2 regions of the Clostridioides sp. LIBA-2809 genome follow, and region 1 is predicted to be linked to the other one. Evidence: riboswitches for the same ligand, from Rfam matches in the RefSeq annotation. Region 1 holds a riboswitch; the other holds the start of a gene.
The links. A riboswitch is a leader RNA that binds a small molecule or an ion and turns the genes downstream of it on or off. The one in region 1 is predicted to bind glycine.
Positions count from the first base shown of each region.

Region 1 (20,147 bases):
TGTGCTCTCAAGTAAAATGGAACATTTTGAAATTAGCGTTTCAATATCAATTTCGAGATATAATTTTTTACATACAGATAAATTTGAATTTATTAGTATAAAAAGTTTATTAATCAGCTCTTTAGGTGACTGATAGAATGAAAAGAATTTCCATTTTTCACTTTCATTAAAATCTGATACAGATAGAAATTCATAGAACTCTAAAGATGAAAGTTGTTTATTTATACTACTTTTTTCTGCGATAGCACAAATTAATTCAATAAAAATTTTCCTAAAATATTCATCAGATTTTTCTTCACTATCAAATAGCTCGAAATATTCTGCCACTAGAGCAACCATGAATGTATAGAAATTCTTTTCCTCATTAATGACATTCTTAAAATAGAAATTGTAATCTCCATTTGTGGTCTTCATTTTGTCAAAAGAGGTAATTAGTTTCTCCCAATCAATCAAATGAGCATCGTATACTTTCTCGCCAGCAAAGCCCAACCCATTTAACTCTTCTATTAATTCTATTTTTGTTGTCGAAAAATTATTACAATAAGAAAGCAGTCCTAGTGTTTCAAGGTAGTAATTAAATTCACGATTAAAATTCATTTATTTATTCCTCCTTAGTTTGATGTTTGTGATAATTATATCATATATATCAAAAACTGTATAATTAAGATATAGGATAGATATTTGATGTACAATCATCTTCATATGAAAAGGGATGAGTGTATGAAGATAAATTAATTGAACTCGAATAACATTTTAAGAGTTTGAAAGAAAAAATTACAAATAGATACATAATAAATAAAATGAAGGTATGAAATTATAACTTTTTCTACCTTCATTTTGTTTATTATTCTGAACATGTTAAAAAAATGAAATAAATTTGTATTCTATTTATATAAATTTTAATAGGATATGTATAGTACATAATAGATAGGATGTATAAAAATAGAATTTAAGTAAGTAGCTATTATTGCAGTGAAATAAATACTTCTAAGTCTATTCGGATGGAAGAATGGTGGAAGAAAATTAGTAGAAAATGATTCTTCCACCATTCTTTCACCCAGAAAATAAAAACTGCTCAATAAGAATTAATATACATTAATTCAGCTGAATCCAATCAAAACACTTAAATGAAAGTAATCTGAAAACAACATAATTCAAATCAATTAATTCAAATAAACATGGTTTTAGTATAAATCTTAAGAAATATTTAAGATTTAGGATAATATTTTCTTAAGATTTATGTTTTATTATATAATTATAAGGGAAAGTTACAAAAATGTAAGCTAATGTAATATAACAATTTAGTCATTGTTGAGAAAGGGAGTGAAAGATATTGTATAATAGAGATAAGTATTATTATACAATAGAGGAAGTGAAAATATGTACAATATATTAGTAGTAGATGATGATAAAGAAATTGTTGATTCAATAGAAATATATCTTAAATCGGAAGGATTTAAAATATATAAAGCATATGATGGAATGAAAGCTTTGGAAATAATAACAGAGAATGACATTCATCTAATATTAATGGATATAATGATGCCTAAATTAGATGGAATCAAAGCAACTGTAAAAATACGAGAAGAAAGAAACATACCAATAATTTTAATTTCAGCAAAAAGTGAAGATACAGATAAAATAATGGGATTAAATATTGGAGCTGATGATTATATAACAAAGCCATTTAACTTATTAGAGCTTATAGCTAGAGTTAAATCAAACTTAAGACGATATGTAACTTTAGGCAATTACGAAGATACATGTAAAGAAATTTTAAAAAGTGGAGCTTTAGAATTAAATACACTAACAAAAGAAGTGAAAATTGATGGTGAAAATATAAAAATGACTCCAATTGAGTACAAAATCATTGAACTTCTTTTAGAAAATAAAGGACGAGTTTTTTCAATAGATGAGATATACGAAAAAGTATGGAATGAAGAAAGCTTTAATTCAGAAAATACAGTCGCAGTACATATTAGGCGAATAAGAGAAAAGATTGAAATAAATCCAAAAGAACCAAGATTTTTAAAGGTGGTGTGGGGAGTTGGTTATAAGATTGAAAAATTTTAGTGGAAAACTTATAAAAGAAAAAAGTTTAATATTTAATTGCATTTTGATTTTGGTCATTTTTACATTTACACAAATGTTAGGAATTCTTATATGTTTTAACTTTTTCTCCAATAGTTTAGTTTATTCTATGGGAATTATGCTTGTATTAAATTTTATATTATATAAAATACTGACAATGTAGATGAGGTGGACAAGTTGGAAAAATATAGAGCATTAAAGTTAGTCTCATTAATCATAATATCTATCTCATTTCCATTAACTATATTGTTGGTAACAATAGGACTTGCTGAACCTAAATACAATATACAAAAAACTTCTACAAAGAATGGAATTTTTAATATATCTGATGATTTTTATGACAGTAATATGTTTGATGATGAGACAATGTTGAATTTATTATACAATTTTAAGCTATCTATGGGTATTGGGTTAAGTAGTGAAGAAAAAATAAATTATGAATACTTTTACAAAAGAGGTAAGAGTCTAGATTTAAGTAGTAGCATTTCTGGTTATAATAAAGTCATGAAGAAGGTACAAGCTTCTTCTAAATATTTAAGTTCTCTAAAAAATATAAAAATGTATATTGTAAATATAAATTCAGGCCAATTTTATACAAATACAGAATATAGTTCGTTAGAGGATTTTAAGCAAAATATTAAAGGTTATTGTGATATAGAGATAGTAAATGATGGAGAAAGAAGCTCATATACTAAAAAAATAAATGGAGAAAAATTTGAACTAAATAATGTTAGTATGGAACTAAATGGAGAAGAGGATGCTTTTGAGGTCTATGCATCTTTTCCCGAAGAACCCACTATAGATGATGGAATAGTATATACCAACTTTCAAATCTTTAAACAAGCTACAGAAAAAGTAAGATTATTTTTTGTAGCTAGTTTAAGTTTAGCAATTATATGTTTATTATCTATAATTTTATATAGTAGAATAAAATGTGAAGCTTTAAAAAGAAATAACATATTTTTATTAATATACAGTAAGATACCTATGGAATTTAATGTAATACTAGTATCTATTTCAATAGCACTTTTGATTATGTATGTTTTTAATATATCTTATGATATTTATATCATGATGTTAGCTTTTGTATCCTTATTAGTAGTATCAAACAATATATTTTTTATACATGTTCAATTGAGTTATTTGGAAAATAAAATATGCATATTTAAGTCGAGTATTATAGTAAGAGTGATTTTATGGTTAATAAAGACTGTAAAGGAGGTCATTAACGCTATAAAGAAAGTATCTTTAGCACGAAAAGTTATTATGATAGTGATAGCATCTTTAATTTTAATCATGGCAATTAGCACTCAAAGTACAAGTTTGGGATTAGTGGTTTCTATATGGATTTTTTTAGGATTTGCAATATATATAACTAAAAGACTTTCCTACCTTAGTTATGTAATAGAAGGTACCGAAAAGATAAAACAGGGCAAATTAGATTATAAGATAAAAATTACAGGAAATGATAATTTTACGTCTTTAGCTGAAAATATAAATAATATTGGAGAAGGCCTTGATAAAGCAATAGAAGAGCAAGTAAAAAGTGAAAGAATGAAGTCTGACCTTATAACAAATGTATCTCATGATTTGAAAACTCCACTTACTTCTATAATAAATTATGTAGACTTGATTAAAAAAGAGGAATCTATACAACCAGAATATATAAATGACTATATAAATGTACTTGAATCAAAGTCAAAAAGATTAAAGCTATTAATAGAAGATTTATTTGAAGCTAGTAAAGTAAGTAGTGGTAATATAGAATTACAAATTAGTAAGATTGATTTAGTGCAACTATTAAGACAAAGTATAGGTGAGCTTGAAGAAAAATTATCTAAAAGTAATTTAGATATAAAACTAAATGTTCCAAATGACAAGGTATATATATGGGCAGATGGAAGAAGAATGTATAGAGTATTTGAAAATCTTTTATCTAATATAGCTAAATATTCTTTAGAAGGAACTAGAGTTTATATTGATGTATACGATTGTGATGAAAAGGTAAAAGTAACTATGAAAAATATATCCTCTTATGAATTAAATTTTGACCCAAGTGAGATTATGGAAAGATTTAAAAGGGCAGATGAATCAAGAAATACTGAAGGTAGTGGATTAGGACTTGCCATTGCAAGAGATTTAGTAAATTTACAAGGTGGAAAATTCTATATAGAAATAGATGGAGATTTGTTTAAAGCAAATTTAGAGTTTCAAAAATATGAAGAAGAACTAACAAGTTTGGATTGAGATAATATTTGAATATAAGCATGTTTTTTATAAAGAGTATAAAAATTTTATTATAAGACATTAAAATATTGATAATAAAGGTTGAAATGTAAAAAACAGAATAGTTTTAAACTATTCTGTTTTTTACTTAAAATCGAGATAATAATAACTTAAAAATTGTAAGCATAATCTATAAAATAATTTTAAAATAGTTACTTAAAGATTATAGGATAATTCCAAATAAATATATAGATATCACACCTGTAACAATAGAAATTCCAATAGATTTAAACTTGTAAGCAACAAGAAGTACAACCAAAAAAGATATAATTTTAGGGTTTGATATAGATAAATATAAATTATCTCCATTAAAGAATACATCTTTAGCAGTCAAAGAAGTAAGTATTGCTACAGGTATAAATTTCATGATTTTTTTCAAAAACTCAGGCATTTCTTTTTTTGAGAAAATTAACATAGGAAGAACTCTTGGAAGATATGTAACAATATACATTCCAATTATAATACAAAGTATGTAATAATTATTATTCATAAGATTCCTCCTTTTTAGAGTGAGATTCTTCTATGAAGAAACCAATTAAAGATGCTAAAATTGAAGCAACTATTACTACTAAATTATTTTTAAATAATGTGTATAAGATAACCGAAATAATAATTGATGATATAAATACCACAATATAAATTTTATTTTTTATTTGAGAAACTATTAATGCTATAAACATAGAAGTCAATATGAAACCAGAAATAGAACTATCTATAGATATACTTTCTCCTAAAAATGCTCCAATAAAATTAGCTAAAACTGATGAAACTAAACAGAAGAAATTGAGATAAATTGCATTTTTATCAGACCAATTTCCAGTAGTAAATTTTTCATAATTCACTGCAAAAGTTTCATCTGTTATAGTATGGCAAAATGGCAATATAAATTTTGGGCTTTTATTTTTTATATACATATTCAAATTAGAACTCATTAAAAAATGTCTTAAATTAACAATAAATGTAGTCAAAACAATAGATGTTACACTTGCACCAGTAGAAATCATTGAAGCTGCAATAAATTGAGAGCTACCTCCAAATACTAGCGTTACCATTAGTGCTATCTGAAAAGGTGAAAGCCCAGATTTCTGTAATAGTATTCCTCCTACTATGCCTATAGGTATATAACCTAAAAATATTGGGATTGAAGCAACAAAACTTTCTCTTAATTGCTGAGATTTTTCCATGATAAATCACTCCTTTTGTTTTAATGTATTAAATATTAGTAAAACAGTAAAATAGATTGGTTGTATAATTGCAATCATACCTTAAAAATAAATTTGGATTAATATGTGGCTTACTATATAAAATTGAGTTAGTTATAAAATACTATCAAATTCTATACACTAGTTATTACAATGTAATAATCTATATTAATCTCTATAATTTAATTATTATCTGGTGTAATTTTATTGTAACAACAAAAAAAAATACACACAATTAAAATATTGTGTGCAATACAATTATCTTTTCTTCTCCAATAATCTTTTTAATACAGTAAGACCTGCTTTAAGTTCTTCTGTACTTTCTGTAGCGCATACAGCTATTCTTATTGCAGAAATAGGTTTTTCCTTTCCAACAGCAAAACGCTCAGATGCATAAACTTGTACACCTTCTTTAAGGGCTTGTATTTCAAGTTTTTCTGCCATTATATTATCAGGTAGAATCAACCATCTAAATATACACTCTTCACTTCCCAAAATATTATACTCAGATAAATACTGATTAATAATCTTGTTTCTTCTCCTTGCAGATTTGCGACGAGCATTGATTAGTTTATCAGCTTCTCCTGAACTAATCATACGATAAGCAATTTCTGTTAAAAAATAAGACTGAGATAAATTAATATTATATAATGCGCTTGATAATGCCTCTCTATACTGTTTAGGTGTAGAGATATATGCAAGGCGTAGACTAGGTGCAATAATTTTTGATAAACTCGTAATATAGATTGTTTGATTTGGTATGTAAGAAGCTACTGGATTTAAATGTGCTTCATTAAGCAAACTATGAATAGCATCTTCAATCACAATTAGATTGTATTTAGATGCAATATTTGCAATCATTTTTCGTCCACTTTGTGACATTATATGTGTAGTTGGATTTTGATAATCTGGTATTATGTATAAACCTTTGATATTCTCATTTTTGCAAGCATATAACAAGCCTTCTTCACTAATCTCTCTATTTTTTTGTTTAATTGGCACTAGTTGTATTCCAAGCATTTTAGCTGCTGTCTTTATTCCAGGATAAGTTAATGGGTCTACACCTATTTTATCTCCATGTTGAAATAGACCTGCTAAAATACCTACAATTGCATTTTGCCCACCACTTGCAGGAAGTAAGCTATCTGCTGTAGTTTCAAGACCAGCTCTATACATTAATTTGACAATAGCTTCTTTTTGCCACTTGGCACCATCTCTTTGGCCATATTGAAATATAGTTTTAAAATCTATTTCCTTAACTATATGTTTAAATAAAGTATTCATTTCTTCTAGTGTGAAATCTGGATTCATTGTGCCCATTTCAATAAATGTAATTTTATTATTGCTCGACATTAAGAATAAATTTGAACGAGTATCATAAGATACAAAGGTTCCACTTCCTGTAACTCCACTTACTAATCCTTTTTTTTCACAAATTTTAAAAGCTCTAGAGATAGTACTGACATTAACATCTAAGAAATCTGCTAATTCACGCTGTGGTGGTAATTTAGTACCTGGCAACAAAATTCCACTGTTGATGTCTTGTTCTAATTGCTCTGCAATAGCTTTATATAATATTTGTCCTTTTGAAGGTCGTTTTGGTTTCCAATTCATAGGATAATTTTCAAAAGAATTAATTGGCATAAATTTTCACCTCTTATTATTAATTTAATTACTATCTTTATCTAAAACAATGAAGTTATGTTTTTAGTTTTAGTTACTATTTGATAATTAAAAGTCACAGATTAATTATCAAATAGTTTTACAATATTCATTTTTAGTTTTATTATTAAGTTTTAGATTAAGTTAGTGTAATATAAATCATTTATAAAATATTGTATCATAAAAAGTTAGTAAGAGTTTTATATTAAAAATGATAGATGGAGCAGTCTTAAGCTAAACATTAGATTTGATGTATTAAGTATTATCCAAGAAAAGAGTACTAAATTTATATCTATAAATTAATGTTCTTATTTTCTAACTCTATTTCTAAGTTCTTGATAAATTTATTGAATTCTTCTGGATGTCTTTTTCCAAACAATACTCTTACAAGAGCTGAATTAATTTTTCCAAATAAATTTCTTTCACTTTCACTTTCAGTGAAAATAAGTTTTGTATTTTCTAAATCAATATGTATAAGTTCATATCTAGTTATAATACTTTCTCTGTTATTACTTGTTTTTATCTCATAGATTCTATTTTTTTCAAAACTAGTTATTTCAACTTTAAATCTTTTGTTATTTTTCTGTTGTACAAATGAGCCTACTGCCTTTTTTTCGCTAAAATTGGGAAAATTTAATCTTGCAGATTTTGTAAATATGTTAAATATATCTTTTGCAGAATATTTCAATAAGATTTCAGTTTTAAATGTATTCATATCGTTTTCCTCTTTGTATATAAATTTAATACTTGTAAATTAATTTTTAAGTTAAAATAGTATAGTATGCCAGATAAAAGCATGTAAAATTCATGTATATAGCTAAAATCATATGTGTATAAGATAAGCATTTATACTATTATATAAAAGTAAAATTTTAAAACAGAAAGTGCTAAAAGCATAATTTATAATAATTTTTATTGTTGAGTAGATATGTATTATTATATCTGATTGAATAAGTTTTTCAATTATAAATTTATAAATATTTTTACATTATAATTTAAATAAGGGATTAAATTATTTAAAGTTATAAATAGTCAATACATTTAGCGAATTACTAATTATACAAAATGTAAATGATTATCAAATTGTATAAATGCTAATAATGCCTAGTTATTTACAGGGTTTAAATGTCTAAAAATATTAAATTAAGTATGGCATGATAGTTGCTTATATAATTTATTAAGAAAGGAGTTATTAAGCATGGAGTTGAGAGATAAACTTGTAAACATCATAAATACAGAAAATAAAAAAGACCCATTAACAGATGTTCAAATAGCAAAGTTTTTAAGTACAACTAGAGAGAATATAACTAATTTAAGAAAAGAGCTTAATATAAGTAATTCAAGGCAAAGAAGATATCCTTATCTAAAGTCAGCAATTTCAGCTATATTACAAAAAAATAAAAATATTTCTATATCAGAAATTACAAGAGAATTGATGGCAGAAGGTTTTAATATATCAAGAAGAGTTGTAGAGGAACTTTTACCTAAAGAAAGTTTGGAAATGGATGTGGTAGAAGTACCTAAAGAAGAATCAAGCGATTCCTTTGAAACTCTAATAGGAAGTAATGGGAGTCTTAAAAATGCTGTAGAACAGGCTAAATCTGCTATATTGTATCCTCCTAAGGGCTTACCTACATTGATTGTAGGAGAAAGTGGAGTTGGTAAAAGTTTATTTTCTAAACATATGTATGAGTTTGCAAAGAAGAAAAAGGTAATAAAAGAAAGTTCAAATTTTGTTGTATTTAATTGTGCTGATTATAGTGACAATCCACAATTATTGTTATCTTTATTATTTGGATATAAAAAAGGTGCATTTACAGGAGCAGAGTATGATACACCAGGTCTTGTAGAAGAAGCTGATGAAGGAGTTTTATTCTTAGATGAAATACACAGATTGCCTCCAAAGGGTCAAGAAATACTATTTTCTATATTGGACAGAGGTAAATTTAGAAGATTAGGTGAATCCAATGCTGAAAGGAAAGTAAGTATTATGTTGATTGGAGCTACTACTGAAAATGTAGAGACTAATTTATTATTGACATTCAGAAGAAGAATACCAATGCTAATAACTTTGCCACCATTACATGATAGACTGCTAAAAGAGAAAATAGACCTTATATATAATATCTTTCAACAAGAGTGTAATAGAATAAATGCGAAAATATTTGTAGATAAAAATGTGATTGAAATACTTGCACTAAAAAAGTTTAGTGGAAACATAGGGCAATTACAAAATATGATTCAGGTTCTTTGTGCAAGGGCTTTTATGAAGTTTATAAATTCCAAAGATGAAGATAAAGAATCAATAGTAGTAGTAGATATAAATGAGGTTCTAAAACTTAAGGATTCTTTTAAAGATGCAGCATTTCAAGAGATTGAATATACAGAAATAAGAAAATATTTAAAAAATGCCATATTTATACCATTTAATTTAGATGAATCCTCATCAAAGGGAAATCTTTTGAGTGAGGAGTATATATTACCAGAAGATATATACAAAACAATTGAAAAAAAATATTATGATTTAAAATCTCTAGATATTGAAGATATAGATATAGAAAATATTTTATGGACTTTTATTTTAAATAGATTTGCTGATTTAAAGTTCAATCTTAATAGTGATGAAGAGCTTTTTTCAATGAGTGATTTAAATAGTTTTGTAAGTGATAATTTAGTCAAATTAGTTAAAGAGCTTATGAATGATATAGTTGAAAAAAATATTAGCTTAGAAGTAAATAAAAATATGTTCAAATATCTAGCAATACACTTAGAAGAAGCTATAAAAAGAATTAAGCTAAATCAAAAAATAATAAATGTAAATTTAGAAAAAATAAGAAGTGATTTTTCAAAAGAATATGAAATTGGTAAAAGTTTTGCAATAAGAATTGAAGAATCAGTTGGTATTAAGATTCCAGATGATGAAGTTGGATTTATAACACTCTATATAAAGTCAGCTCTAAAAAATGAAGTAAAAAAAGATAAAGTAGGATTAATAATAATTTCTCATGGACGTATAGCTACAGAGACTGTAAATGTGGTTAAAGAACTTTTAGGAGTAAAGTTTCCTGTAGCTATAGATATGCCTTTAAATGAAAAACCAATAAATATATACAATAAGGCCGTAGAATTATCAAAAATAATAGACCAAGGAAAAGGAATATTATTTTTGGTAGATATTGGTTCACTTACAAACATAGGGCAAATAGTAAATAAGAGAACTAATATAAATACTAAAACTATTGATAGAGTAGACTTATTAATGGCATTAGAAGCAGCTAGAAAGGTTTCTATGGGAGATGAAGAATTAGATGAAATGTTTTTTTCTCTGTTAAAAGATAGGATGGGATATAACTATGAGTTGGAAAAACACATAGATAAAACAAATGCAATTGTAACCTTGTGTCTTACTGGAGAAGGAACTGCCAAGTATATAAGTAAAACATTAGAAGAAAAGTATGATAATACTAAATGTTATCAAATGAGTGCATTGGATGAAAATTTATTTTGTAAAATTGAAAATTTAAAGGAGACAAACAATATATTAGCTATTGTTGGGACAATAAATCCTAAGATACCAGGTATAAATTTTATCCCATATAATAAGGAACTTTTCAAAAATTTAGATATATACTTATCAAACTCAAAAAAACAAGAAGAGAAACCAATTAAAGCGTATGAAAGAATGCTTGATGAGGATTTAGTAATTTTTGAACCAGATATATATTTTAAAAAGGATTTATTAGAGTATATATGCTCAATTCTTATAAATAAAGGATATGTAGAAAAAGATTATTTGGATTCTGTTTTACATAGAGAAGAAATGCTTCCAACATATTCTAAAGGAGCTATAGGAGTACCTCATGGAGATTCCTCTACTGTAAATAGCACAAGGTTTGTTTTTGTTAAACTAAAAAATCCTATTGATTGGAGTGTAGGGAATATAAATTTTATATTTATGCCAGTTTTTAAGACTAATGATAAAGACATTGTTAAAAATGTCCTTGAGATATTAAAAGATGAAGAATTTATGAATAATGCTAAGCAGTGTTTTAATAAAGATGATTTCAGAAATATTATATTGGATAAATTTAAACATCTGTAGCTACAGCAAAAAATTGAGAGGAGTTAGGGTAATGAATGTAGATTTAATATCATTAGGCCTAGAATCTAATGATTATGAAAGTGTTATTAAAGAATTAGGAAATAAAATGTACCAAAAAAAATACGTAAAAAACACATACATAAGTGCTGTATTAGAAAGGGAAAAGACATTACCAACAGGTCTTGATATTGGCGAAATGTGTGTTGCTATTCCACACACAGATTCAAAACATATAAATGAATCCAATGTAGCTGTAGGTATATTGAAAAAACCAGTAAAGTTTAATTCAATGATAGACCCAACAGATAGACTAGATGTAGAACTTGTATTCTTATTAGCAGTAAAGAATCCAGATTCACAAGTAAAACTGTTAAAAGATTTAATGTCAGTTTTTCAAAATATAAAACTATTAAAAAGCATAAAAAATGCATCAACAAAAGAAGAAGTAGCTCAATTATTGGATTTTATAGAATTATAGTGGAAGTCTATTCTAGAAATGAAAATGAAAATTTAAATAATCAAAAGTAAGTATCATTTTTTAAATCAATTTAATCTATATAAAATAGAAACTTAAATTATAAAATTAGGAGGAAATTATTATGAAACAATTCAACGTATTATCAGTTTGTGGTTCAGGAACAGTTACATCATCAATGGTGGCAGGAAAATTAAAAGAAGTATTAGGGAGTAAGGGAATTTCTATTACAACAACAGAAGCTAGACCAACAGAAGCACTAAATTTGGCACAATCAGGAAGATTTGATTTTATAACATTTACCAGCCCACTTCAAACAGGTGATTATGGAATACCAACTATAAATGCATTTGCTTGCTTAACTGGTATAGGTGAAGATGCATTTTTTGAAGAGGTTTTAAGTGTTATTGAAGGAATAAACAAGTAATACTTGGGAGTGAATTATAGTATTTAAATCTATGATTTAGATACTATAATTAGTCTAAAACTTAATTAAATACCTATAAATAAACTGTTTTTTATATATTGTTGTAAATGAAAAACAACAGAAAAAAAGATAGGCATTTAAAAGTTATTTAATGAATCTGATAAGTATTTATAAATAGGAGGATAAAAGATGTTAGAATTTATGAAATCTATAATCGATACATTTGGTTCTGCAATTATAGTTCCAATTATAATATTCATAATAGCAAAGATATTTAAAGTGACTACTAAGAAATCGTTTCTTTCTGCGGTATATGCAGGAGTTGCTTTACAAGGTTTTACACTGATATTAAATTCTTTTACACCAATAATAACACCAGTTATTAATAGAATGGTTGAAGGTTCAGGAGTAAATCTACCAGTTTTCGATGTAGGCTGGCAAGCTACATCATTGGTTGCATTTTCAACAAGTGCAGGAATGATATATTTAGGGCTTGGAATATTATTACAAACAATTTTATTTTTAATAAAATGGACAGACGTATTTCAGCCCTCAGATTTGTGGAATAATTACTCATATATGGTATGGGGAGCAATGGTTATAGGAGTAACAGGAAATTTTCCTTTGGGTATAGGTTGTATGGTTTTATTAAATTTATATAGTTTATTAATATCAGAATTAGTTGCAAAGAGATGGTCTAGTTACTATAGATATCCTAATTGTACAATAATAGCCATGCATAATGTTGAAGCTTCCGTATTTGCAGTGTTTGCAGACCCTATATACAATAAATTGGGATTAAACAAAATTAAGTTAAATCCTAAAGAATTAGAGAAAAAACTAGGATTTTTAGGTGAACCAATTACTTTAGGCCTTTTTTTAGGTATGTTTATTGGTATATTAGGTAATATGACAAGAATAACTACTATGGAAGCTTGGGGAGAAATAATGAAAGTGGGGATATCTACAAGTGCTGTTATGGCAATTTTCCCTAAAGTAGCAAGTATGTTTGCTCAGGCATTTGCACCTATAACAGAAGCTGCTAGAAAAATTATGCAAAAAGCTGGAAATCGTGAGTGGTATATAGCAGTAAATGATGCTGTTGGATATGGGGAACCAGCAACTCTAATATCAGGTCTTATCTTAATACCAATAATGCTTGTAGTAGCTATGATACTTCCTGGTAATAAGGTATTACCAGTTGTAGATTTATTGGCAATTCCATATATGGTACAAGGGCTAGTTGCTATACATAATGGTAATATCCCAAAAGTGTTAGTTTCAGGTATAATTTGGTTTGGTCTAGGATTATATATTTGCACATCTACAGCACCATTATTTACAGACATGGCTACAGGTATAGGGGTTGCTATACCAGCAGGGGCAATGTTAATAACAAGTTTCAATATATTAGGGAAACCTTTAATGGGATTAGTTTTCTTTGCATTTTTAAGTTCAAACCCAATTTATATAGGTCTTGCAGTTGTAAGTTACTTTATTTTATGGGCATTATTTAGAAAAAATAAAACAAGTATACTTGATTATTTAGAAAAACAAGCACTTAAAAATGTTGCAGAAGATTCTGTCGCAGTTTAAATTTATAAGTAATAAGAGAATAATAACTAAAGGAGTTTATAGCTGATTTTATATAAGTATCAGAGAATATTTGATAAGTATTTAAATGAAATATAGATTCCTTTTTATTTTGTATATATTTATAATTTACTGTATTCTTATAGTCGACTTTTTAAAATTTGTTTTACTATTTAAAACATACTCTTTTATGTTTATACAATAATGTAATTTGATTTTATAAAATGTAATTCATATTAACAAAACACTTTGTATATAAGGTATTTGCTTGAATAAACTATTTGTTTTTTGTATGGCATAGATATTGCTATATATAAGTATATAGCATGAAAGGAGATATTTATATGGCAGATAAAATGAGAGCATCAGTATTATACAATGTAGGTGATGTTAGATATGAAATGGTTGATATACCAGAAATAGCAGAGAAAGAAGTACTTGTAAATGTAAAGTATGTTGGAATATGTGGTTCGGATTTACCTAGGTCTATGGTAAGTGGTCTGAGTGGAAATACGGCTTACCCACTAATTTTAGGTCATGAATTTTCTGGAGAAGTTGCTAAAGTTGGACACAGAGTAAAAAATGTTAGGGTAGGAGATAGAGTAACTGTTGCCCCATTAGTACCTTGTAAAAAATGTGATTACTGTAAAAATGGTAATTTTGGTTTGTGTGATGATTACAATATAATTGGTACGAGAGTGAATGGAGCATTGGCAGAGTATGTGAGAGTACCTGAAGAACACATTTTAAAATTACCAGATACACTGGATTATGAAACTGCTGCTGGAATTGAACCAGCAACTATAGCTTATCATGGAATTTCAAAGTCGGATATTAACGTAGGAGATAGTGTAGTTGTGTTAGGATGTGGTCCAATAGGTCAGTTTACTATACAATGGGCAAAGGTCTTTGGTGCATCTAAAATTATAGCTATTGATATTTTTGATGAAAAGTTAGAACTTTCTAAATCTCTAGGGGCAAATTATACATTGAATTCAAAAGAAGTAAATGTAATTAAAGAAATAAAAAAAATAACAAATGAGGGTGCTGATGTTGTTATAGAAACTGCTGGTAGTAGGTTTACACAAGAGCAATCTTTGCTCATAGCAAAAAAAAGAGGAAAAATAGTCTTTGTGGGAATATCACACACAGAACTACCACTTAGTGTAGAAGCTACTGAGTGTATATTACGTGGAGAACTTACTTTGCAAGGTTCTTGGAATTCATATACAAGTCCTTATCCTGGAAGGGCGTGGACAGCAACATTGGATTTTATGGAAAAGGGTGATATTGTTTTTACACCAATGATTTCACACAAAATAGGTCTTAATGAAGTAGGAGACTTTTTAAGCAAAATGAGCAAGAGAGAGATTAATTTCAATAAAATCCTAGTAGAAATATAAACATTAAACAAATATAAAAAATAATTAAACTCTATAATTCGAATATTAGATAAAATAAAAATAATTTTTCTAAACAAACTATAGGAGGAAGAAAAATGTTAGAAAGTTTAAAAGAAGAGGTATTAAAAGCAAATTTAGAATTACCTGCAAAAGGGCTAATTACTTATACTTGGGGAAATGTAAGTGGCATAGACAGAGAAAAAGGATTGGTAGTGATAAAACCAAGTGGTGTAGAGTACAGTAGTATGACTGTAGAAGATATGGTAGTTGTTGATTTAGAAGGAAATATAATTGATGGTAAATTAAAACCGTCCTCAGATACTCCTACTCATCTCGTTTTATATAAAGAGTTTGAAGAATTAGGAGGAATAGTACATACACATTCAAGTTGGGCAACGATTTGGGCTCAGATAGGAAAATCTATACCAGCATGTGGTACTACTCATGCAGATTATTTTTATGGAAGTATACCATGTACCAGAAAAATGATTAGAGAAGAAATTTGCAATGATTATGAAAAGGAAACTGGAAATGTAATTGTTGAAGAATTTATAGGTAAAAATCCAATTTATTGTCCAGGAATAATTGTGAATGACCATGGTCCTTTTACATGGGGTAAAAATGCAAAAGAGGCTGTACATAATGCAGTAGTTTTGGAAGAAGTTGCAAAAATGGCCTATTATACAGAATTAATGAGTCCTGACGATATTATGGATAAAGTGCTTATGAATAAACATTTTTCGAGAAAACATGGAAAAAATGCATACTATGGTCAAAAATGATTATCTGGAGGTAAATTATGCTGGAGTCTTTAAAGGTCAAAATTGTGGAAATAGCAATTAAAGCAGAACATTATGGTTTATGTAAAGAAAAGGCTGGTAATTTTAGTATTAGAGATAGAGAGAGTGGATATGTTCTTATAACACCTTCAGGTATAGGGAGAGAAGAATTGAAAATAGAGCATATTTGTGTGTTGGATTTAGATGGTAATGTAATAGAAGTCAAGAAGGGTATTAAACCGAGTAGTGAAGCATTGATGCATATTGAAATATATAAAGTAAGAGACAATGTAAATGCTATATCACATACTCACTCTTTATATGCAACATCATTTTCGGTAGCAAAGAAACCTATTATACCAATTGTATATGAATCTGTTAATTATGGTGGTTATGTGCATATTGCTCCATATGAGAGACCAGGAACTTTGAAACTAGCTAAAAACGTTTCAAAATTATTGCTAGATACAGATGCATGTTTATTAGAAAGACATGGATTAACAACTGTAGGTAATGACTTAGAAGAGGCATTTTTAAAATCAAGATATGTAGAAGATGTAGCAGAAATATATTATAGGTCTTTAATGTTAAATCAGTTTAAGGAGCCTGAAGTATTAGATATTGATGAATTTAAATCATGGGAATATCCAGAAGAAGTAAAATTTTAATATAGATAATTTACATTAAAAAGATTAATTAAAGTCTAGATATGCTATTTATATGAATTAGTATTTTTTGTAAATATATTTAGTATACTTTTTAAACAAATATAGAATTCCAGAGTCATATAAATTTGACTTGGAATTCTATATTTTTTATTTATGCATTATTTTTTAGCTGGTTTTCTGGCGAATTTATATATTCAAAGTATTTTTTTGTTTCAGACACTATTATCGGAGATAGTGCAAGTAAAGCTATTAGGTTAGGTATTGCCATAAGTCCATTTACAATATCGGCAATTATCCAAACAACTTCTAATTTTAAGAATGCACCTAAAAGTACCATAGCGACAAATACAGTTCTATATCCATTCATACCTTTTACACCAAATAGGAATTCAAAGCATCTTTCTCCATAATAACTCCAACCTAAAATTGTAGTAAATGCAAATAATGTCAAACTAACTGTAAGTAATATTGGTCCAAATGTAGGAATTGCTCCATTAAAAGCTGCTTGTGTCATAACAGCTCCATTAAGGTCAGAACACCATACTCCTGAAATAACAAGAGAGAATCCAGTAAGTGTACAGATTATAATAGTATCTATAAAAGTACCTGTCATAGATATAAGACCTTGTTCTGCTGGCCATTCAGTTTTAGCCGCAGCTGCAGCTATTGGAGCACTACCTAGACCAGATTCGTTTGAAAATACACCACGAGCTATACCATTTCTAATAGCCAGTGAAATAGTTGCTCCTAGGAAACCACCAGTTGCAGCAGTAGTTGTAAAAGCACTTTTAATTATTAACATAAAAGTTTCTGGTATCTTGTTCCAAAAAGATATTAAAATGATTCCACAGATTACAATGTATATAACAGCCATAAAAGGTACTATCTTAGTAGCTACATTAGATATACTTTTAAGACCTCCAAATACGACTAACGCTACAAATACTGCTAATATAACACCTGTGATTCTAGGGTCTACACCAAAGCTGCTATTTATCGCATCTGTTATTGAATTTACTTGGGTAAAAGTACCTATTCCTAAAAGTGCAACCAATATACCACTTATAGCGAAAAATATTGCAAGAGGTCTCCATTTTTCACCCATACCATTTACTATGTAATACATTGGTCCACCAGATACTTGACCATTTTTGTCTTTAGTTCTATATTTTATTGCAAGAACACCTTCTGAATACTTAGTAGCCATTCCAAAGAATGCTGCTATCCACATCCAAAAAAGAGCACCAGGTCCACCAGCTTTAATAGCTGTAGCAACACCAACAATATTACCAGTACCAACTGTAGCAGCTAGTGCAGTACATAAGGCTGCAAAACTTGAAACATCACCACTACCTTTGTTTTCAGCAGAGAAGATTAATTTAAGAGCTCTTGGAAGTTTAGTTATTTGTATAACTCCAAGTTTAACAGTAAGTAATATACCAGTACCAACTAGTAGTACTAGCAAGGGTGGTCCCCAAATAAAAGCATCAACTTTGTTTAAAATATCAATTAGATTCATAAAAACACTCCCTCATTTTTTTGCTTTGTACAATCAATAGAATTTTTAATGAAGTAATTGACAGGAAATAAGTATAATTTATTATAATTTCTAGTGTAATAAAAAAAGCTAAATCTAAAAAAGATTCAGCTCTGGATATACACTAATTAGCAACCAAAATAAAAGTATTAATAATACTGATTTTGGTAGATAATCCCTGTCCTTTTGCCTGAGAGATTGAGCATAAAAGCCTTGCCCCTTCGGCGCCCATAATGGGTCTCTCCAGAGTTCCGTAAATTTTACAGTCCTACTTTTAAAAAGTACCTGAGAGTGTTACTCCTTCGGTGTGCTATATAGCAACTCTTCTATAAAATCTTAACCGGATATTGATTTGTCATAGCTTATTGTATTAATAATATTAATATAAGTTTTTATGTTTTGTCAACTGAAAAATTAAAAAACAGTAAAAAAATATAAAAATGTAAGTCTAATTACGAATTATAAATTTAAAAATATAAGTAATATACGTGAAAATGGATATCGTAATAAGCATACAAATTAGGCATAAAACAAGTTTTAAATAAAAAAATCTTAAATAATTAATTAGATATGATTAAATTATGGTAATATTATAGTTACGATATTAAGAAAGGTTCTATTTATTTAGATTTTAAGTGTAATATGAGATTGAATATAGAGAAAGGAAGTATTTTTAGATGGGAAAAGTATTAGTACTAGCAGAAAAACCTTCTGTTGGAAGAGATATAGCAAAAGTTTTGGGTTCAAAAAATGAAAAAAATGGGTATATAGAGGGTCCAAAGTATGTGGTTACTTGGGCATTAGGCCATTTGGTTACGCTTGCCGACCCTGAAAGTTATGGAGAAAAATATAAATCATGGAGCTTAGAAGACTTGCCAATACTTCCTAAGCACCTAAAGACTGTTGTAATAAAAAAGAGTGGAAAACAGTTTAATACAGTCAAAGCTCAAATGAATAGAAATGATATAGATGAAATAGTTATAGCAACAGATGCAGGTCGTGAGGGAGAGCTTGTAGCAAGATGGATAATAGAAAAATCACAAGTAAAAAAGCCTCTAAAACGTCTTTGGATTTCATCAAGTACAGATAAAGCGATAAAAGAAGGTTTTGCAAAATTAAAAAATGGAAAAGAATATGAAAATCTATATCATTCAGCAATAGCACGAGCAGAAGCTGACTGGATTATTGGAATAAATGCAACTAGAGCTTTGACAACAAAGTATAATGCACAACTTTCTTGTGGAAGAGTTCAGACACCTACTCTTGCTATGTTACTTAAGAGAGAAGAGGAAATAAGAAATTTTAAATCAAAAGAGTATTATGGAATAGAGTTAATTGCTACAAAGGGAAATTCAGATATAAAGTTTATTTGGAGTGATAAAAATAATAACTCTTCAACATTTAGTAAAGAAAAGATAGAGTCTATATTAAAAAAGGTTAAAAATTTAGATATAAAAATATCTGAAGTAAGCAAATCGTATAAGAAAAAATATTCACCTGCATTATATGATTTAACAGAGTTGCAAAGAGATGCAAATAAAATGTTTGGATTCTCAGCAAAAGAAACTTTATCTATAATGCAAAAACTATATGAGCATCATAAAGTACTTACTTATCCTAGAACTGATTCTAGATATTTAACATCAGATATTGTTGGAACATTAAAAGACAGGATAAAAGCTGTAAATGTTAGTGATTATTCAAAAATATGTAATAAATTATTAAAAAGCAATATTACAGCTAATAAATCTTTTGTTGATAATTCAAAGGTAACAGACCATCATGCAATAATACCAACAGAGCAGAAGGTATTTATGAGTGATTTTAGTGATAAAGAGCGAAAAATATATAATCTTGTAGTAAAAAGATTTTTAGCAGTATTGTCTCCTCCTTTTGAATATGAACAGACAACTATAAATGCA
Region 1 covers NZ_CP197004.1:2,530,265-2,550,411, reverse strand. The annotation lists gene ACTG44_RS12075 (ArsR/SmtB family transcription factor) at 1-597, opposite strand, end outside; gene ACTG44_RS12070 (response regulator transcription factor) at 1,381-2,073, shown strand; gene ACTG44_RS12065 (HAMP domain-containing sensor histidine kinase) at 2,269-4,338, shown strand; gene ACTG44_RS12060 (AzlD domain-containing protein) at 4,541-4,867, opposite strand; gene ACTG44_RS12055 (AzlC family ABC transporter permease) at 4,860-5,561, opposite strand; gene ACTG44_RS12050 (aminotransferase-like domain-containing protein) at 5,838-7,223, opposite strand; gene ACTG44_RS12045 (DUF3284 domain-containing protein) at 7,534-7,956, opposite strand; gene ACTG44_RS12040 (sigma 54-interacting transcriptional regulator) at 8,440-11,343, shown strand; gene ACTG44_RS12035 (PTS sugar transporter subunit IIA) at 11,375-11,821, shown strand; gene ACTG44_RS12030 (PTS sugar transporter subunit IIB) at 11,943-12,245, shown strand; gene ACTG44_RS12025 (PTS galactitol transporter subunit IIC) at 12,435-13,841, shown strand; gene ACTG44_RS12020 (galactitol-1-phosphate 5-dehydrogenase) at 14,183-15,241, shown strand; gene araD (L-ribulose-5-phosphate 4-epimerase) at 15,337-16,023, shown strand; gene ACTG44_RS12010 (class II aldolase/adducin family protein) at 16,041-16,688, shown strand; gene ACTG44_RS12005 (alanine/glycine:cation symporter family protein) at 16,840-18,207, opposite strand; glycine riboswitch at 18,394-18,482, opposite strand; gene ACTG44_RS12000 (DNA topoisomerase III) at 18,903-20,147, shown strand, end outside.

Region 2 (11,659 bases), 710 kb from region 1:
ATTTATACCAAGCTGTACAAGTGAACTTTTAAAAGGTTTAGGAGATTTATGTTTAAAGCATAATATTCCTATACAGTCACACTTATCTGAAAATCATGATGAAATTGAATGGGTTAAAAGTTTAGAGCCTAAATCTAAATTTTATGGAGATGCCTACAATAGATATAATTTATTTGGTCAGACTCCTACACTAATGGCCCACTGCATTCATTGCTCTCAGGAAGAAATAGATTTAATGAGAGAAAATGATGTTATGGCAGTTCACTGCCCAGCTTCTAACTTTAATGTTGGTAGTGGAGCTATGCCTATTAGAAAACTACTTGATAATAATATTAGATTAGCTCTTGGTTCAGATATAAGTGGTGGGCATACCTTGTCAATATTTAAAACTATAGTATCTGCAATACAGTTATCTAAATTATATTGGGTAAATTCTGGTAAGAAGTGTAATTTCTTATCTTTATCTGAAGCTTTTTATATTGCAACTAAAAGTGGAGGAAGTTTTTTTGGAAAAGTTGGTAGCTTTGAAGAAGATTACGATTTTGATGCATTAATTATTGATGATTCAGATTTAAATCATGCCGATTATTCTATACTTGAAAGACTTGAAAGATTTATCTATGTTGGCGATGATAGAAATATCATTCATAGATATGTATGTGGACAATTAATTGAAGAACCTAATATAGAAATATAACAAAAATTTTAATTATATGAAACTTGTTCATATAAACTGTTTGATTTACATAACTACTATGAATAAAAGAGTATCTTTTAAACCTAAAACTATAGGTTAAAATATACTCTTTTTTAGCTTATTTATAAATTTTAGTGAGTGTAACATCTCTTCACTAATATAATTTTCTTTGCTATAATCTACTCTTCACATTTAAGATTATCTATATTCATCTAGATATTGAGCAAGATTACTTATACTCTTATAGAATTAATAACTCTTTTTATAAGTAATCTTAAGCTTTACTTTTGTTGTATGCTTTACATACACTAAGTATTAAGATTGAACCTATAACCCCAAGAACTATTCTACTTATTAAAAACTCCACTGGCACATCAAATGCAAGATTCGCCATCCTATTTGCAACTTTATTTTCTATTACAGAATTTACAAGATTCTTGCCAGATATAATAGATAATGCATTGGAATTTGTTAAAAGAAATATTATTGGAATAAAAATATATAGTAAGTTTCCATTTATATTTCCAATAAACATACCTACACATGATACAAATAATACTGACGGTATTAAAATAAGTAGTATTGGTTTTACAAGAGTTTCAAAATCATTAAATTGAAATAATCTATTGTAAAAAATAAAACTTATTGCAATTACAACTGTAACTGTTAAAAGATATGCAACTGCTATTGTAAGACTTTTTAAGCAAAAATAGAAATATTAGATTCATTCCTTATCATTTCACAAACTACAAAACCATCTATCTTTGGCATAAGTATATCTACTAAAATTAAATCAAAGTAATTTTTTTTGAACTTTTCAATACCATCAAGCCCCTCTTTTGCTGTTATAATAGTGTATCCTGTATTTTCTAAAAATGTTTTTATTATATTTTGAATATCTATATCGTCTTCTATAACTAATATCCTTTTTGACAAACTTATACCCCATTTCTATATCTATAAATTTTAGATTGCATATTTAGATTATATCTTATCTTTATGTTTTTAATGTGTGGTGTAAAGTTAATACCTTAAGCACTTCTCATATTATATATTTGGAAAAATATAGGGTCAATAGCATAATCTAATGTAAATTTCTCCATAAATATTTATATTTTTCCTCATTTTTTAGTTTTATTAATTTTTTTAAGAAATACTAAATTTTATTTGTAAATATGTAGCATTTTTTGCAGTATTTTTATATAATATATATGTACAAATAATTTTGGAGGTTTTATCTAATGAGTGAGTTTAGAAATGTTACTGCAGTAAAGAAGGCAAACGTTTATTTTGATGGTAAAGTAAGTAGTAGAGTAATAATATTCCCTAATGGAGAAAGAAAAACTTTAGGATTAATGTTACCTGGAGAATATACTTTTTCTACTAGAGAAGAAGAAATAATGGAGATGCTTGCTGGAAGTATGGATGTAAAGTTACCTGGAAGTAATGAGTTTATAACTTATAAAGAAGGTCAAAAATTTAATGTTCCTAGCGATTCAAGTTTCGATTTAAAGGTTAACGAAGTTGTTGACTACTGTTGCTCATATATAGTCGATTAATAAACATACATATTCTTACATAAAATTAAACACATCTGAAAAGAGCAGTTTATTGAAAAACTGCTCTTTTTTATATAATCTTAAAATTAATTTAAATCTGGAACTATTGTATCTAATATCTCATCTAATACGAACAGCATTACTTTTATCATAATTGGCATTAATACTGCTAATGCCATCGTTATAAGAATTAATTCTTTACTTAATGCTACAAATGAGAATAATCCACCTAAAAATAGAATTCCAATAACAAATGCAATGGTCATACTTACAATTAAAAATAATCTTTCTTTATTAAATGGTAAACATTGTTGTCTTAATATTAAAAGACCACATACACCAGTTAATATCGCACACATTGTAGAAAATACACTTGAGCTATAACCTAAGTATTCAACTATATTGTAAACAATAATTACATTTACTGTCACACATAGTGCTCCTGGCAAAGCATTTTTTAATATATTAAGTAGAAAACTTCCTGAAATTCTACTTTTATTTGCTTCAAGAGCCAAGAAGAATGATGGTATACCAACTGTTACAGCTCCAATTAGTGATAATTGTATAGGTACGAATGGATACTGTCTACTAAAGAAAAATAATGTTAATAGCGACAAGAAGAATGAAAAAATTGTCTTTACTAAAAATAAAGAGGATGCTCTTTGAATATTATTAATTACCTTTCTTCCTTCCATAACAACTTTTGGCATTGATGCAAAATTTGAATCCAACAATACTAAATTAGAAACATTTTTAGTAACATCACTTCCAGACGCCATAGCTATACTACAATCAGCTTCTTTAAGCGCTAACACATCATTTACACCATCTCCAGTCATAGCTACTGTATGATTTTGTTTTTTTAATGCCAAAATCATTTGTTTCTTCTGTTGAGGGCTTACCCTTCCAAAAACACTATATTTATCAACTGCCTCATATATATCTTCATCACTTTTAAGTGTTGTTGCATCAATAAAATTACTAGCCGTTTTAAGACCTGCTTTTCTAGCCACTTCACTTACTGTTACTGGATTATCTCCAGATATAATTTTTATATCTACGCCTTCATTATAAAAAAATTCTAAAGTTTCCTTAGCCTCATCTCTAATTTTGTCCAAAATTAAAATAAAAGCTAGTGGCTTTATATCTTCAGGTATATGATTTTCTTCCATATAAGAATTACTATGAGCTAAAACTATTACCCTATTGCCTTTTTTAGAATATTTTTCAACCTCTGTTTTAAGTTCTTTATGTTTATCCTTAAAAATAAACTCAAATGCCCCTAGTAAATATGTACCTTTATCTTCAAAGGCTACTCCACTGTATTTTCTTTCTGACGAAAATGGTATTAAACTTTTAACTTTATAAGTATCTAAAATATTGTATTTATCTCTTATTGCATTTATTGTTGCATTATCATCCTTAAGGGAATTGCATATATTCCCCATTATATCATCAATATCTATTTCGTCTAACATTACTACATCATCAACTTGCATTTTACCTTCTGTAATTGTACCTGTTTTATCAAGACACAATGTGTCAACTCTAGCAAGAGTCTCTACACAGTATAATTCTTGCACTAAAGTTTTATGACTTGCAAGCTTTATAGTTCCTACAGCTAGAGCAATACTTGTAAGCAATGTCAATCCCTCTGGTATCATTCCATTTACAGCTGCCACAGTACCTACTACAGATGTCGTTATAGAATCTCCATTTCCAAAATGTTGCTTTACAAATAATATAATCCCTAGAGGAATAATTATTATACCTACAACTTTTAATATTGTATTTAATGAATTTCTAAGCTGAGAATTATGTTTTCTAGAAATCTTGGCATCATTGGCTATCTTATTTGCATAGTTATCTTTTCCTATATTTTCAACTCTCACAAAAGCCTCTCCAGAAACTACAAAGCTACCAGAATATAAGAAATCACCTTCATTTTTTATAATAATATCAGATTCGCCTGTAATTAAAGATTCATTTACCTCTAATTTTCCATCTAAAACTTTTGAATCTGCACAAATTTGATTCCCTGTTTTTAAAATCATAATATCATCTAATACTAATTCTTGTACATCAATCTCTTTTTTCTCTTCTTCCCTTATAACAGATACCTTATTTGAAACTATGACAGATAGATTGTCCAACAATCTTTTGGCTCTTATTTCTTGAATTACTCCTATAATAGTATTAATTACAGCAATAAATATAAATAAAGTATTTTTAAAAGAACCAACTGATACCAATAGACAAACTAAAACAATATTTATGAGATTAAAAAGTGTAAACACATTATCTTTAAAAATTTGTTTATATGTTTTAGTTTTTCCATTATCAAATACATTAATTAAATTATCATCTATTCTACTTTGAAGTTGTACGCTACTTAATCCCATGTTTATATCGCAATTATACCTTTTTAAATTAACACTATCCATATTCTACTCCTTTCAACTTAACCCTTTTTTATACTTAAATCTACAAATATATTATAAAATTCTCAATTTTTATATTTTATTATTCTATAGTTTATATAATAAAATATAAATCTAAAGATTTTAATAATATAATTCTTAAGATTTCCTAAATTTTTATAAATTTCGATATATTTTAGTTAAGCTTCTCTTAAACCAAAAGAGTAAAAGTTGTATCAAAATAAATTTCTATAATTTTTATGAATATTGGTATAATAATCATCATGTTAATATTCTTATATAAGCACTAATATAATTTAAAACTTCAGTAGTAAATATTATATATACAAAAAAAGCTATCTAAACTATATCAAGTTAGATAGCTTTTTGTTATAAATACAAATTCCTTTATATTTATAATCTCTATTTTTAATTATTTATCTTTGCGACCATGTAAGTATAGGTTTCTTTACTGCCCTTGCATCATCCACTCTCTTAACTAGGGTATTATGTGGAGCAGTTTTCAATAGTTCTGGTTCTTCTTTTGCCTCCTTAGCAACATTTTTCATAGCTTCTATAAAACTATCTAATGTCTCTATGCTCTCACTTTCTGTAGGCTCTATCATAAGTGCCTCATTTATGATAAGAGGAAAATACATTGTTGGAGGATGATATCCATAATCCAGTAATCTCTTTGCTATATCTATAGTTTTTATATTTGACTCTCCTCTTGGTAACCCACCTAATACAAACTCATGTTTACATAAGGTATCTATTGGTAATATATAGTCATCTTTTATACTCTCTTTGATATAATTTGCATTTAAAACTGCCATTTCACTAGCCTCTTTAAGCCCATCTCTTCCCATAGTTAATATATATGTGTAAGCTCTTACAAGCACTCCAAAATTGCCATAGAAGTTTTTAATTTTTCCAATAGATTTTTCTCTATCATAATCTAATACATATTTATCTTCTTGTTTTTCAATCACTGGTATTGGTAAAAAAGGTACCAATTCTTTTTTAACTCCAACAGGACCAGCTCCTGGACCTCCTCCTCCATGAGGAGTAGAAAAGGTCTTATGAAGATTAAGATGAACTACATCAAATCCCATATCTCCAGGTCTTGTTATTCCCATAATGGCATTCATATTTGCACCATCATAGTACAAGAGTCCTCCTGCTTCATGTACAAGACTTGCTATTTCTTTTATATTTTTTTCAAACAATCCAAGAGTACTTGGATTAGTAAGCATAAGAGCTGCTACTTCATCACTTAAAGCTTCTTTTAACGCATCTATGTCTATAGCTCCATTTTTATCAGATGTTATCTGAATCACATCAAAGTTTGCCATAGCTGCACTTGCTGGGTTTGTTCCATGTGCAGAATCAGGAATTATTACTTTAGTTCTCTTATGGTCTCCTCTATTTTCATGATATGCTTTTATAATCATAAGACCTGTAAATTCACCATGTGAACCTGCGGAAGGTTGTAGTGTAACTTCATCCATACCTGTAATTTCTGCAAGTCGATTTGATAAGTCATACATTAAAGAGAGAGAACCTTGTGCTGTGTATGAAGATTGGTATGGATGCATTCCAGTAAAGTTTGGAAGTGCTGCCATATCTTCATTTATTTTAGGATTATATTTCATAGTACAAGAACCTAAAGGATAAAAACCTGTATCAACTCCAAAATTTTTATTTGATAATAGGGTATAATGTCTAACTAATTCTAATTCGCCAACTTCTGGCAAATTCAATTCACTTTGTCTAACCATACTTTGGTCAATCATATCTTCTACTTTTATATCATCTATATCTAACTTTGGAAGCGAATATGCTTTTCTACCTTTTTTAGATATATCTATCAACAAACTATTATATTCTTTCATTATAATCCCTCCATTATTCCAACTAACTTATCTATTTCTTCTTTGCTTCTTTTCTCAGTTACACAAAGTAAAGTTGAATTTTTTAATTCTGGGTAATTGTGCTCTAAGTTATAACCACCTAATATATTTTCTTCTAAAAGCTTATTATTTATAGTCTCTATATTAAGATTTCCTTGTACAGTAAATTCTTTGAAAAATTTACCTTTAAATATTGGCTTATATTTTCCTGTTTGTATAAGCTTATTATAAGCATAATGTGCTTTTTTCATAGATTGCATACCAACCTCTTTAAATCCTTCTTTCCCCATAGTAGCCATGTATATTGAAGCTACAAGAGCATTTAAAGCTTGATTTGAACATATATTAGAAGTTGCTTTTTCTCTTCTCACATGCTGTTCTCTAGTTTGTAAAGTTAACACATATGCAGTTTTTCCTTCTGTATCCAAGCTTTGCCCAACTATCCTTCCTGGCATTTTTCTCGTATACTTAGATTTACTAGCCAAAAATCCTACATAAGGTCCTCCAAAGTTAAGAGGATTTCCTAGTGATTGAGCTTCTCCAATAACAATATCTGCTCCTATCTCACCTGGCGTCTTTAAAACACCTAATGATATTGGGTCAACACTCATAACTAACATAGCTTTATTTTCATGAGTTATCTTTTCTATTTCCTCCATTTCTTCAATAATACCAAAGAAGTTAGGAGTCTGTATAAGAACACATGCTGTATCTTTATCCACTGAAGCCCTTAATTTTTCTATATCTGTAGTTCCATATTCATTACAAAAATCAATTTCTACTATTTCACAATCTTTGTATTGTAGATAAGTTTTAAGTACTGATAAAGTTTCAGGATGTGTAGTTTTTGATACTACTATTTTACTTTTTCTAGTCTGATTCATAGCCATTATGCATGCTTCTATTGCAGCAGTTGCTCCATCATACATTGATGCATTTGCAATTTCCATTCCAGTAATTTCTGCAATCATAGATTGGAACTCAAACACTACTTGTAAAGTCCCTTGACTTATTTCAGCTTGATATGGAGTATATGCTGTATAAAATTCAGACCTTGAAGTTATATGTTTTATAATTGATGGTATATAATGGTCATATGCACCAGCTCCAAGAAAACAAGTTAAGTCTTCTAAACTTAAATTTTCTTCTGATAGCCTTTTTACTATTTTACTTACTTCTAATTCAGATTTCCCACTTTCCAAGTTTAAATCTCTTTTTAACTTTATTTCATCTGGTATATCTGAAAATAATTCATCAACTGAATTTAATCCTACTACCTTTAACATTTTTGATTTATCTTCACTTGTGGCAGGTATATATGAAAATTTATTTTCTTCATTTAATACAGTATTATCTTTTTTATATTGCTTTTTATAAAAAGGTTTCTTAACTATCATGGCAGGAACAACTTTTTTTCTGATTGCTATACCTATTTCATTTCCTACTTTTGCATACTCAGAATCTATAATTCCCATACCTAAAATCTTTCCTGTTGTTGGAGAAGCACATCCTGTTGTTACAAAGCCTACTATTTTGTCACCAATCTTTATATCGTATCCATTTCTAGGCATCCCTTTGCCTTGCATTTCAAATCCAACTAATTTTCTTTTAGCTCCATTTTCTTTTTCTTCTGATAAGATTGTTTTTCCAATAAAATCTTCCTTGTTTATTTTTACAAAAATGGATAGGCCTCCTTCAATTGGAGATATATGTTCGCCTATTTCATGACCATATAGAGGTAGAGCTACTTCAAATCTCAAAGTATCTCTACAACCTAAACCAGCAGGACATATATCTTCTCCTCCAGCTTTTAAAACTTCATTCCAAATTATTTCTGTATGTTCATTTTTACAATATATCTCAAATCCATCTTCTCCAGTATATCCTGTTCTTGAAACTAAACAAGTTAAACCACATATTTTTGTTGATGGAATTGACTTATAAAATTTTATTGATTTTAAATCTATGTCTGTGATTTTTTGAAGAATTTCTTCTGCTTTAGGCCCTTGAACTGCTAGTTGACTAACTTCATTAGAAACATTTTTTATATCTACATTGTAACCTTTACTTTGTTTTATTATCCATGCCACATCTTTATCTATATTCCCTGCATTTATTACTAATAAATAATCTTCTTCACCAAATTTATATATTAATAAATCATCAACTACTCCTCCGTTTTCATAACACATAGGTGTATATATAATGTCATTTACCTTTAATGTGCTTATATCATTTGTAACTAAATTTTGTATAAATTTTTCTGAATCTACACCTTTTATTTGTACCTCTCCCATATGAGATACATCAAAGATACCTGCACTTTTTCTAACCATTTCATGCTCTTTATTTATTCCTTCATATTCTAAAGGCATTTCCCAGCCAGCAAACTCAACAAGTTTTGCTCCAAGCTCTTTGTGTATATTATACAAAGGCACTCTTTTCAATTCATTCATATATAACCCTCCCTATAAAATTAGACCCACTATATTTAAGCAATTTCGATATTATGTCCTATACTTTTTCATAAAAAAAAGATATATTAGCATAGAAAATAATCCTAGCCTATATATCCCTGTTTGTATACCTGAAAGATTTAATAATTTAATATTATTTTGCTTCTTCGGTGACTTATAGTATATTAACTTAAGTCTCTCCAGAGTCCCATCAACTAGCGATATCTTTGCCTGAAAGTTTCTCTAAGAATTGGCATTTCTTAAATTTCTTCTTCGGCGCCTTTTTATATAAAGGTCTCTCTCGCTAATCTCATTTGGAAATATTTATTTTCATTTTTATTGTATGAATATTTCAATTAAATGTCAACACATTATATTTATTTTTTTTTATGTATTAATTTTTTTGTTAAGTTTTTATTATCAATTATATTACTTTTATATTATTAACTTTTATACATATATGTTATATATTAATGTAAAATAATATATTTATTTAATTTATTATTAATATGTCATACAAAACACTAAAAGTAAAGTTATATTGTAATTTACTATATTATGTTAAAGATATATTCATACACACAATAGAATCGTTTGCAATTTTATCTTTGTGAAAAATAAGATTTTGAAATAGAGCATTTTTAAATAAAATTAAACTTATTAAACAGATATATTTTTTATAAGTTTATAAAAAACAGATTATATTGTGACTTTAAATTGTTTATTAGAAATACGTTATTATAGATTTTATATTCTTAACAAATGTCTTAAAATTTATATGTAAACACATTTTCAGACAACAAAAAAAAGCACTTAATGTGCTTTTGTATATTTATTAGAAAATATCTTTAGAAATATATTCATATTGTATTTTGGTTTATTTCTCAAAAAATAAAAACGGGATAGCCCACTCCGAAAGCCAGCAACCCCAGTTTTTTTTTCAGCACAACTAAGCACTGTAGAGTGCGGATGAAGGGAGTCGAACCCCCACGCCAATGGCGCTAGATCCTAAGTCTAGTGCGTCTGCCAATTCCGCCACATCCGCTTATCACTCTTTTATTTTACTATATTTCGCTATTATTTTCAATAACTTTTTAAAATTATCTAAAAACTAACAAAACAATGATAATAAAAGGTGAAATTTATTTATATCCTTATTCTGCAAGTTCTATCTCTGCTTCATCAACTTTCTTACCAATTATTTGAATACCCACAAATATCGCAGCTATAGCCACTGGTAATACTATATATATTGGTAATCCAAATCCAGCTGGTATATATCCAAATACAATAGTGATTATTGCTGTAAATATAGCGTATGGCATTTGAGTATTAACGTGGTCTATGTGATTACAACCAGCTCCCATTGAAGAAAGTATTGTTGTATCTGAAATTGGAGAACAATGGTCTCCAAATATTGCACCTGTTAAAACTGCACTTGTACTTACTATTACATAGGACATATCAGGGTTTAATGAGTATGCTAGTGGTATTGCAAGTGGCATAAGTATACCCATAGTTCCATAAGCTGTTCCAGTAGCAAAAGATATTATTGCTCCTAAACCAAATATTAAACTTGGCAATAAGAATGGAGGTAGTGAGCCTGATAATAAGTGTATTAAAAATTTAGCTGTACCTAATTCTTTTATTACTGAACTCAATGACCATGCAAGTATTAATATTACACCAGTAATTACTAAACTTTTCATTCCATCTATCCAGACATCAATTGCTTCTGATACTGTAAAAATCTTTTTTACTACAGCCATTATAATAGCAACTAAACTTGCAACAAGTGCAGATTGGAATAATGCTCTAGATGCATCAGATGCACTAAATGCTTCTTTTATTGCCCCAAAAGAATATGGTGAATTTGTAAATAGTTGTATTAGAGCTTTATCTTCACCTTCCATTATAGATGTATATCCACTATAATAGAATGATGCTAAAGCAACTATTATTAATGTTCCAATTGGAATTATAGCATTCCACACACTCAATTTCACTCCATTTTTTGGAGCTAAATCATCTAATTCTTCTACGCCTTCATCAAGGTCTGTACCAACTTTTCTACTTCTAGATTTTATCTCAGCCTTTCTCATTGGCCCAAATTCTTTTAATAATAATGCTGATATTACAATAAACGCTAATATTAATATATTATAAAATCTAAATGGTATTGTATTTAAAAATATACCAAATGCATCAACATCCACACTTATACTTTCAAAAGCATCATGTATTAAACCAACTTCAAGACCTATCCATGTAGATATTATGGCTAATCCAGCAACTGGTGCTGCTGTAGCATCTATTATAAAGGCTAATTTTTCTCTTGATATTTTCATTTTATCTGCAACAGGTCTCATCATAGGACCTACTATTAATGAATTAGCATAATCATCAAAGAATACTAAAAGACCCAAAAACCATGTTATAAGTTGTGTACCTTTTGCTGATTTCGCTCTTTTGGCAAGTGCTTCAGCTATAGCCTTAGCTCCTCCCATTTTAGCAACAAGATTTATTACTCCTCCAATTGCTAGAACTTGTAGTATTATTCCTGCATTCCATGGGTCTGATAGCGATACCAAAGCTCTGTCCACTAAATCTAAAA
Region 2 covers NZ_CP197004.1:1,824,624-1,836,282, reverse strand. The annotation lists gene ACTG44_RS08770 (amidohydrolase family protein) at 1-697, shown strand, start outside; gene ACTG44_RS08765 (hypothetical protein) at 972-1,232, opposite strand; gene ACTG44_RS08760 (response regulator) at 1,397-1,633, opposite strand; gene ppnP (pyrimidine/purine nucleoside phosphorylase) at 1,939-2,256, shown strand; gene ACTG44_RS08750 (HAD-IC family P-type ATPase) at 2,343-4,700, opposite strand; gene gcvPB (aminomethyl-transferring glycine dehydrogenase subunit GcvPB) at 5,114-6,571, opposite strand; gene gcvPA (aminomethyl-transferring glycine dehydrogenase subunit GcvPA) at 6,571-9,045, opposite strand; glycine riboswitch at 9,163-9,251, opposite strand; glycine riboswitch at 9,255-9,359, opposite strand; tRNA gene ACTG44_RS08735 (tRNA-Leu) at 10,010-10,090, opposite strand; gene ACTG44_RS08730 (Na+/H+ antiporter NhaC family protein) at 10,200-11,659, opposite strand, start outside.
Region 2: linked by a shared signal. The riboswitch ahead of gcvPA (aminomethyl-transferring glycine dehydrogenase subunit GcvPA) and the one ahead of ACTG44_RS12005 (alanine/glycine:cation symporter family protein) in region 1 are both predicted to bind glycine.